3 regions of the Kerstersia gyiorum genome follow, and region 2 is predicted to be linked to each of the others. Evidence: predicted binding sites of a transcription regulator. Region 2 holds the regulator's gene; each other region holds the start of a gene.
What was found. Region 2 encodes sigma-54, which starts transcription at its own class of promoters, with help from an activator protein. Its sites were predicted from a motif close to TGGCANGNAANCTGCTTT; they were not measured.
Positions count from the first base shown of each region.

Region 1: the regulator sigma-54 is predicted to act here: its motif matches at 1,651-1,668, upstream of atzF (allophanate hydrolase).
Region 3: the regulator sigma-54 is predicted to act here: its motif matches at 2,141-2,158, upstream of ACEW7X_RS05020 (phenol hydroxylase subunit).

Region 1 covers NZ_CP169556.1:2,855,227-2,858,499, reverse strand. Annotated here, with positions in the region: gene urtA (urea ABC transporter substrate-binding protein) at 1-1,232, opposite strand, end outside; gene atzF (allophanate hydrolase) at 1,706-3,273, shown strand, end outside.
Region 2 covers NZ_CP169556.1:108,341-111,613, reverse strand. Annotated here, with positions in the region: gene ACEW7X_RS00405 (MFS transporter) at 81-1,277, opposite strand; gene rpoN (RNA polymerase factor sigma-54) at 1,301-2,686, opposite strand; gene ACEW7X_RS00395 (hypothetical protein) at 2,718-3,273, shown strand, end outside.
Region 3 covers NZ_CP169556.1:1,140,623-1,143,895, forward strand. Annotated here, with positions in the region: gene ACEW7X_RS05005 (aromatic/alkene/methane monooxygenase hydroxylase/oxygenase subunit alpha) at 1-483, opposite strand, end outside; gene ACEW7X_RS05010 (MmoB/DmpM family protein) at 522-803, opposite strand; gene ACEW7X_RS05015 (phenol hydroxylase) at 819-1,817, opposite strand; gene ACEW7X_RS05020 (phenol hydroxylase subunit) at 1,859-2,104, opposite strand; gene ACEW7X_RS05025 (hypothetical protein) at 2,305-2,526, opposite strand; gene ACEW7X_RS05030 (sigma 54-interacting transcriptional regulator) at 2,479-3,273, shown strand, end outside.

The sequences.
Region 1 (3,273 bases), 1.1 Mb from region 2:
TCGTTGCCGGGCAAGTAGGGACTCCAGGGCTGGGCACGGATCGGGCCGTCGGTTTTCCACACTACGTCGAACTGACCATCGTCGCGGATTTCACCGATGAATACTGGCTTGTGCAGGTGATGATTGGTTTCATCCATTTTGATGGTGAAGCCGTCAGGCGCCGCGAAGCTCTGGCCACCGATTGCTTCGATGACCTTGTCCACATCCGTGCTGCCTGCTTGCTCGACCGCCTGTTTCCACAAATTGATGCCGATGTAGGTAGCTTCCATCGGGTCGTTGGTCACGACAGAGTCGGCCTTGGGCAGGTTCCTGGCCTTGGCATAGGCTTTCCATTTTGAGATGAAGGCTTCGTTGGTGGGATTGTCCAGCGATTGAAAGTAGTTCCAAGCTGCGAGGTGACCGACCAGCGGCTTGGTGTCCACGCCGCGCAGTTCCTCTTCGCCCACGGAGAAGGCGACAACCGGCACGTCGGTGGCCTTCAGGCCGGCATTGCCCAGTTCCTTGTAGAAGGGGACGTTGGAGTCGCCGTTGATGGTAGAGACCACGGCTGTGGGGCCGCCCGCCGCGAAGCGTTTGATGTCGGCGATGATGGTCTGGTAGTCCGAATGCCCGAAGGGCGTGTACACCTCCATGATGTTCTCGTCGGTGATGCCCTTGCTGTTCAGGAAGGCGCGCAGGATCTTGTTGGTGGTGCGGGGGTAGACGTAGTCCGTGCCCAGCAGCACGAAACGCTTGGCGCCGCCGCCGTCTTCGCTCAACAGGTATTCGACAGCGGGAATGGCCTGCTGATTTGGGGCCGCGCCGGTGTAGAACACATTGCGTTCCAGCTCCTCGCCTTCATATTGCACCGGGTAGAACAGCAGGCCGTTGAGCTCCTTGAACACCGGCAGCACGGCCTTGCGCGAGGCGGAGGTCCAGTTGCCGAATACCACGGCCACTTTTTCCTGCCCCAGCAGTTCGCGTGCCTTTTCCGCGAAGAGCGGTTCGCTGGAGGCAGGATCGACCACCACGGCTTGCAGTTTTTTGCCAAGGACGCCGCCATTGGCGTTGATTTCGTCAATGGTCATCAGCGCTACATCCTTGAGCGCGGTCTCGGAAATAGCCATCGTGCCTGTGAGCGAATGCAGGATGCCGACCTTGATGGTGTCTTCGGCATAGGCGTTCAAGGACAGCCCGGAGGCCGCCAGGAGGGTCGCTACGGTCAATTGCTTGAGGATCGTTCTGCGTTGCATGAGAAAGCCTTCCCTGAAAGAGGTTGGATTGCTGCGGGGCGATGGCAGGACGCCACCTGCAGTCCATTCAGCAAGATCCGTGCCAGATTTCGGATCGCCATGGAGGCTCAGGCGTCGGTCAGCGCAGGCGTGCCTGCGGCAAGGCACTTTCAGGGGAACACCGTGGGGCGGCTTTCTGGGTAATTCGAAGAGATTCTGCTGCCCTTTGCGGCAGGAACGCAGGCACCATCCCGACAGTTTTTTGATAGAAAAAGGTGCGCGACGCACCATTGTGGGATGCCTAAAGGGGGAGGGCAGAGAGGTGCCTGTCTCGTGGCGAACCGCCAGGGAAACTGCGTGTGCGACCTCTTTTTCAGTATCGGATTTTCATATTTATCAGTGTCTTATGGGGATATCGGATAGCTGCGTACGAGTGTGATGGCACGGATATTGCTGGGTGATGCTTGCTTGTATACCAATAAGGATTCCACAGCATGATTTCCTGCACATCCTCATTTCCTTCCCGTGGCTGGACCCTGGCGCAGTGGCGGCATGCCTATATCGAACAGAATGCGGATGCCAGCGAATTATTGACGCAGTTGCTGGCCGCCCTGACGGCGGGCGATGCCGCCTGGATTGCGAAGGCTTCGGCAGAGCAGTTGGCACAGCAGTTACAGACGCTGGCAGCATTGCTGCAGGCGGCTGGCGGTGACCGCAGCCGCCTGCCTTTGTATGGCGTACCGTTTGCCGTCAAGGACAACATTGATGCGGCAGGCTGGATGACGACTGCCGCTTGCCCGGCATTCGCCTATCTAGCCCGGCAGGATGCCTTTGCCGTGGCTCGCCTGAAGGCGGCGGGCGCGATTCTGGTGGGCAAGACAAACCTGGATCAATTTGCCACCGGCCTGGTGGGGACGCGTTCCCCCTTTGGCGTCGTGCCCAACAGTTTCGATCCTGCCTACATCAGCGGCGGTTCGAGTTCCGGTTCTGCGAGTGTGGTGGCACGCGGCCTGGTGCCGTTCGCGCTGGGAACCGATACGGCGGGTTCCGGACGTGTGCCGGCCGCATTCAACAACATTGTTGGCTTCAAGCCGACCAAGGGCTGGGTGGGCAACACCGGCCTGGTGCCTGCCTGCCGTACCCTGGACTGCATCAGTACTTTTGCCTTGACGGTAGAAGACGCGGCGCTGGTGATGCGCAGCATGGCCGGCTATGACGCTGCCGATGGCTACGCGCGCCAGCGTCCTGTCACCGCGCCAGTGCGGTTTCCGGCTGTGCCGCGCCTGGCGGTGCCAGATCATCTCGAATTCTTTGGCGATGAACAGGCTCGGTCGAACTTTGCCGAAGCACGGCAGCAGCTGCAGCAAATGGGGGCAGTGCTGGAAGAAATTGATTTTTCCCCCTTTTCGGAATTGGCCGGGCTGTTGTACCAGGGGCCATGGGTCGCGGAGCGCTTCGTGACCGTTGCGGCTTTGTTGGCTCAAGAGCCGTCTGCATTGGACCCGGTGGTCGCAGGCATCGTGGGGCAGGCGGGGAATTATTCGGCGGCCGATGCCTTTCGCGCCGAGTACCGCCGGGCGGACCTGGCACGGCGTATCCAGGACAGCCTGGCCGGCTTCGACGCATTGGTGGTTCCCAGCACGCCTTCGATCTACACCATTGAGCAGTTGTGCCAGGAGCCGGTACGCCGCAACTCGGAATTGGGTATCTATACCAATTTCACCAATCTGGCCGACCTGAGCGCGCTGGCTTTGCCTGCTGGCCTGCGTCAGGACGGTCTGCCCGCGGGCATTACCTTGATTGCACCCGCCTGGCATGACTGGGCCTTGGCAGATTTCGGCAGGCGCTGGCAAGCCCAGGCTGGTGTCCTGCCGGGTGCGCCTGGCGTGGTGGCGCAGCCTGTACCGCGACCGGACAGCCCAGCTGCCTGGCTGGAGGACGAAGGCGAAATCATTCTGGCTGTCGTGGGCGCGCACCTGCGCGGCATGCCCTTGAATCACCAGCTGACCAGCCGTCAGGCGCGTTTCCTGGAAGAGACGCAGACCGCAGCAGGCGACTACCG
Region 2 (3,273 bases):
ATTATCTTGAAAGTCCATGTCATATGCAAGCGTCTTCCTGCCTCCCCGGCCCCGGGGTTTTCCCGGCCAGGCTCCGCTCCTCAGGCCTTGCGCCGGTAGGGTCCCGGGCCATGCGGCAGGCAACGCCAGAATACCGCCGCTGCCGCCAGCCCGAACGTTCCAACAACAAAGGTTCCCACCGCCAGCGAAATGGCTCCCGTGAGGGCCGACAACAGCAGGGGACCAGCACTGGACCCCACGTCCGACACCAGCCGCCATAGGCCGAGGAAGTGGTGCCGGCCCTGTGCCGGAGCGGCATCGGCCGCCAGCGTCATCACGATGCCGGAACTGATGCCGTTGCCGAAGCCCAGCATCAAGGCCGTCTCCATGAACGATATAACGCCCGAGGCAAACGGCATCAGCATCAGGCTGGCGCCCATCAGCAACACCGACGGCACCGCCACCCAGACCCGCCCATGGCGGTCCATAATTTTGCCGGCATGGTAGAACACGGCCATGTCCAACGCCGCCACCAGGCCATAGATCACCGAAATCGCAACCGAATCCAGCCCCAGCTGTTCCGCCCAGAGCGGCAGCACCACCTGCCGGGTGGCGCGCAGCACGCTGATCAACAGGACGCCTATGCCCAGGCTCAGGAATACACCGGCATGGGAGCGCGCAATCGACAGCAGCGACGCCTTGCCCCCGCCCACCGTCGCCAGGGCGGCCGGTACCTCCAGATCAGGTACCTTGTAGGCCAGCACCCCGGCCCCAAGCATCGCGATCATCGCCAACAGATAGGCACCCGGCAAATCCATCAACGCAATCAAACCGGCTCCCGCGAACGGCCCGACGAACGCGCCTATGCGCGCCGTGCCGCCCAGAACGGACAGCGCCCGCGCCCGCATGGCCAGCGGCACGGCCTGCACCAGGTAACTTTGCCGCGCCAGCTGGAACACTGATGCGGCCGCGCCGACCAACAGGGTCGCCACCGCCATCATCCACACCATATGGGCTGCCATCGCGATCAGCATGGCCACCGCGCTCAGCAGCGATGCGCCTATCATCGCGCGCCGTTCGCCATAGCGATTGACCAGCAGCGCCGCCGGGATATTGCTGACCAGCGAACCCAGGCCCACCAGCGCGGCCACCAGCCCGGCCACGGCATATGACGCTCCCAGGCCGCGCACGCTCAGGGCAATGACTGGCGTCATGGCGCCGATACCGACGCCGAACAGCACGGAAGGTCCGTAGGCTGCCAACGCAATCTTGCGCAAGCTGAAAGAAGAATCGTCCATAGTCCTGAAATCGCCCGCGGGCTTCAACAATCATCCATACGCATCAAGGCCATGGCCTTGCGCTGCGAAGCCGTAGGCACTCTCATGCCTTCCCGGTACTTGGCAACCGTGCGGCGCGCCAGCTCGACACCGCGCTCGGCCAGCTTGGCCATCAGCTGGCTATCGGACAGCGGCTTGCGCGGATCTTCCTGATCCAGCATTTCACGCATCATCGCCTGAATCGACGCCGCAGAAGCCGACTCGCCATCGGCTGCCGGCACGCCGGTACTGAAAAACCGCTTGAGCTCCAGCGTGCCGTGCGGCGTCGCCATGTACTTGCTGGAGGTCGCCCGCGATATCGTGGACTCGTGCATGCCCAAGGCCTCGGCGATCTCGCGCAGCACCATCGGCCGCAACGCCACCATGCCGGATTCGAAGAAAGCCTGCTGCCGCGCCACGATCTCGGTAGAGACGCGCAGCAGCGTATCGAAGCGCTGCGCTACCTGTCGGATCAGCCAGCGCGCCTGCTGCACATGGGACTGCAGGCCCTCGTAACTGCCGCGCGGCTCCTGCCCCAGAGCCTGCACATAGGCATCATTCACGCTCAGGCGCGGCACCAGGTCGCCATTCAGGCGAACACGCCAGCCATTGCCGCTACGGTAAGCGATCACGTCCGGAACCGCAAAATCCGCCACCGGCACCGTCCAGGCCCGGCCCGGGTAAGGGTCCAACCGCCGGATCAGGGCGTGCGCGGTACGCACCTCGGCCGGCGAACACTTCAATTCCTCGCACAGGAAAGCAAGCCGGCCCGCCGCCAGGGCGTCCAGATGCCTCTCGCACAGGCGCCGCGCCAGCGCCACAATGGCAGCGTCGCGGGCCTCGGGCCAGACCTTGGCATCCGGCTGCCGCAATTGCAGCAGCAGGCATTCGGACATCGTGCGGGCGGCAATACCGGCCGGCTCCATATTCTGCAGCAAGGCCAATGCCGCTTCCAGTTCGCCCTGTTCAACCTCGAGCGATTCCGGCAAATAGGCCAGGATTTCCTCGAAACTGGCCGCAAGATAGCCGTTATCGTCCAATTCGTCGATCAGCACGGTCATCAGCGCGAGGTCACGACGGCTGGCACGGGTACAGGAAATCTGCCCCAGCAGGTGCTCGCGCAGCGACGGCGTGGCGGCAGCCTCGGGGAAAAAATCGTCGTCGCCGTCCTGGCGCGGGCCGCCGCCTCCGGAAAACAGATCCTCGGCCGCCACCGACTCAGCGGCGGGTTCGGGGGATTCCAGCTCCAGAACCGGGTTTTCCGTCAGCGCCTGCGAGATTTCCTGTTGCAGGTCCAGCGACGACAGTTGCAAGAGACGCAAGGCCTGTTGCAACTGTGGCGTCAGCACCAACTGCTGACTTTGGCGAATTTCCAGCGCGGGTCGTATCATGGGAACCATATTTTGCACCATAAGACCCGACATGACTTCACCCAGCCGATATGATCTGCAAGTGTTGAATAATTATCTGCGCGCCCAGGCGCAGCCTGCGCTGCTGCGCGATGGAGGCCTGATCCTGCTCGCCGCCCTGGCATGGCTCTGGCTATGCTGGCAAGGCCTGTCATATGGCCTGGCCCAACGCTATGAATTCCTGGCCAAGTTCAGTACCAACGCACAGGACATGGCCTTGCGCAGCGGCCCCTATGTCTGGTGGGCGCTGGCCGTGCTGTTGAGCCTGGGGGTACTGTCCCTGCTGCGCGCGTGGGCGCGGGAAAGAATCAACCATCATTGGGAAAAAATCGTGCCGCCGGGCGAACTGGCGCCGCTATGCCGCGACCTTTCCGATGATGGCCGCGCCGTACTGGATTGGGTATGGCAGGACAGGGAGACGCCCCTGGCGCTGGGAGACCTGAAACGCACTGCCACCGAATTGGCCAGCGGGCGCGTGGAGAAATTCCATATTGCCAGCGAACAACGCGCCGCATTGGCGGCTGCGATGAAACCGGCGAATGCTCAAACGGCCACAACAGGCCAGCCCG
Region 3 (3,273 bases), 1.0 Mb from region 2:
CATGCCGTTGAAGTACTTGTTGTAGTGCGACAGCGCGTGCGTTTCGGTCTGGAAGTGGCGCAGTTCGTCAATGGCCTGCATCTGCGTGGCCACGCGCGCGCCTTCGCCGGTGAAGTGGCGGCCCAGGTGGGCAAAGCCGCGATAAGCGTAGTACTCCAGCGGCGTCACGCCCTGGATGAACAGCTTGAGCGCATTGATGTAGCGGGCGTCAGAGACGCTCAGCTGGCCGTTGTTCTGGGCAAAGGCCTCGATCACGGCATAGAGCTTCTTTTCCTTTTCGCCCTGGTATTTCCAGTAGGCGTCCATGGTCAGGCGGAAGGGGTCTTCCCATTTGTCCCAGTCGTGGATCTTGATGCCTTCGAACTTGTCATAGGGAAACACCTTGTCCATGGGCTGGTAGCTGGTTTCCCAGCCCAGGCCGCGGGTCATGGTGGCGTAGCGCTCTTTCAGGCCGAGCTTCTTGCGTGTGACTCTGGTATCCATATCTTGTCTCCGTTTCTGTCTGTTCTTGGCAGGGAGGCTCAGGCGCCCCAGCTCAGGGTCAATTGGTCGTCGTCCTCGTCGATGTTGCCCGACAGGGTGACGAGGTTGACGTGCAGCTGCTGCAGGTCGTACGGCTGGCCCGTATGCTCTTCGATCGTGGCGCGCTGGATGCTCAGGCGGCCCGGGGCGTCGATCTTCACCAGGCCGGGCGAGTAGACGGCACTGGCTTGGGGGTTGTCCTGCAGGATGGCATCCACCACCGGGCGGGATTCTTCATTGGCCTGGAAGGCGATGAATACATTGGAGGTCGTGCTGGTCATGGCGGTGATCCCGGGTCAGTTCAGGGCGAGGCCGATCTTGGCCATGCGGGTATGCAGTTCTTCACTGGCGGCGCGCAAGGCGGCGGCTCCATCGTCCTGCATGGCAAGCTGGGCAACCGGCGCCAGGACTTCCTGGGCACGGGCACCGTGGCGGGCCAGCCATTCCTGCAGCTGTGCCTTGTTTTCGGGGGATTCCGCCGCCATGACCTTGAGCAGGGCGTCGGTCCAGCGGGCCGATTCCTTGTGCCATTCGGGCATGAAGACCGTCAGCATGGCCAGCGGCGTACCGCCGCGCTGGGACACATAGCCGTCGATGTACTGGCCGTAGATGAGCGGGTAGAGCAGGCCGTCGAGGACGACGTTCTGCAGTACGAACAGCTCGACCGGGTCCATGACGACGAAGGAATCCTCCAGGAAGCGGCGCAGCGGCTGCCAGGCCGGGGCATCCAGCCAGTCGGCCTTGCCTGCGTCCAGCAGCGTCGTTTCCGCACCCATCAGCAGGCCCAGGCGCGTCAGGTATTGCGCGGCGCCCAGGTGGTCCATGGCGTGCATCAGCACCGGCGCGGAAAACGCTGTGCCATAGCTGCGGCTACAGATGCTGCAATTGTTCATGTTGCCGCCCCAGGCGACGTGGCGCAGCGGCATCAGCGTGGCGGCCACGTTGGCGCGCAGGGCATCAGGCATCATGTCGAGCAGCTCGCGCGATTCCACGAACTGGTAGTTGGCATCCATGGCTTCCTGCTGGCGGGCGCGCGCCATGGTCCAGGTGGCGTAGTAGAACTGCCGGGGGTCGCGCAGCGAATTCCAGTCCGCCATGCGGATCGCCGTGCGGCGCTGGTCGAACAGTTCGTACTCGGGCTCCCAGGTGGCGCGGTAGTGGAAGTTCTCCGTGGGCTGCGTGCTCAGGATGGCTTCCAGGTAACGCGACGCGGGCTTGTCGCCGGTATAGGCTTGCACGCGGTCGAAGGTCTGGCGCAGGGGCTGTATTTCCCGTGCCTGTAAATCAATGTTCATGCCTAGTCTCCTGTTGTTGTCGGTATGGCTGCATGGATGCTTCAGTCTTCGTGTCCGTCCTCGTGCCCTTCTTCGTGCGGCGGCAGCATCTCCACGTGGTTGGCTTCGCAGAAGGCCTTGAAGTCGGGGGGCATCAGGATCAGTTCGACGACCAGTTCCTGCCAGCCCACGGAAAATTCGAATTCGATGAACCCGTTGTCACGCTGGCCAGTGACCCTGACATAGCGTTTGCTCAGGTCAACGGCGGGCAACGGGATGGAGGTGTCGTCTGTCGTCAGGGCACTCATGGCGATTTTTCCTTTTCGGCTGTCTGTACAGGCCTACTTGCAATAAGCGTGCCAGCTCGCAGGAATATCGATAAAACCAGGGAAAGCCCTTAAAAAAACAGAGCCGACCCCCTGTTTTCAGGGGGCGTAAAGAGAATCATATTTATTTGATCGTCGCTGATTTTCGGCTCATTGCACTGCATCATGATGAGATGATGAATTCATCCGGCGGCAATGAACGAATTCCGCATCAGGGAAAACAGCAGGATGCACGGGATCATCAAAACCCGATAATCAGGCGCATAAATATCGATAAAAAACGAGACATGCCCGAATCCAACACCCCTGTTTTCCCATCCGACCGGGACCTGCGCAGGTTGCTGCGCTTTTCCCGCATGGATGGCCGGATCTGGCTGGCCGGCCAGCGCATGCTGTTGATGCATGTGAATACCCTGCGTGCGATGCGCAAGGAAATCATCCAGAGTTTCGGGCTGGAGCAGGCCAGGACCCTGTTGACGCGCGCCGGGTATTCGGCGGGCGAGCAGGACGGCTTGCTCGCCCGCCAGGTGCGCCCCGACCAGAGCGTGTTCGAGGCCTTTGCCATCGGCCCGCAATTGCACATGCTGGAAGGTGCGGTGCAGGTCGAACCCCTGGTATTCGATTACCAACCGCATGCCGATCCGGTGCGGCGCCATTTCCATGCTGTGTTCAATTGGTCGTACAGCTGGGAAGCTGAAGCGCACATGCAGGAATATGGGCAGCAAGATGACCCGGCCTGTTGGATGCAACTGGGGTATGCCTCGGGATACTCGACGGCGTTTTTCCAGCAGCCCGTGCTGTTCAAGGAGGTTCGATGTACGGCCTGCGGGCATGCGCATTGCCAGATCGAAGGCCGTTTCCTGCATGAATGGCCAGCAGCGCAGCGCGACGAACCCGATGCCGGGCCGGTATCGGTTCAGGAAACCGTGACGGCCCTGCGCCAGGAGGTCGAGGCCTTGCGGGGTCAGCTGGACCAGAACCGCCATCGCAGCCAGCTGGTCGGCCAGTCGCCGGCGTTCGAGCGCGCTTTCATGTTGCTGCAACGGGCTGCGCCGACCCAGGTGACGGTGCTGCTGACCGGGCCGACAGGCGTGGGCAAGGAACAGTTTGCCCGCGCGCTGCACGCCATGAGCGACCGTGCCGAGCAGCCA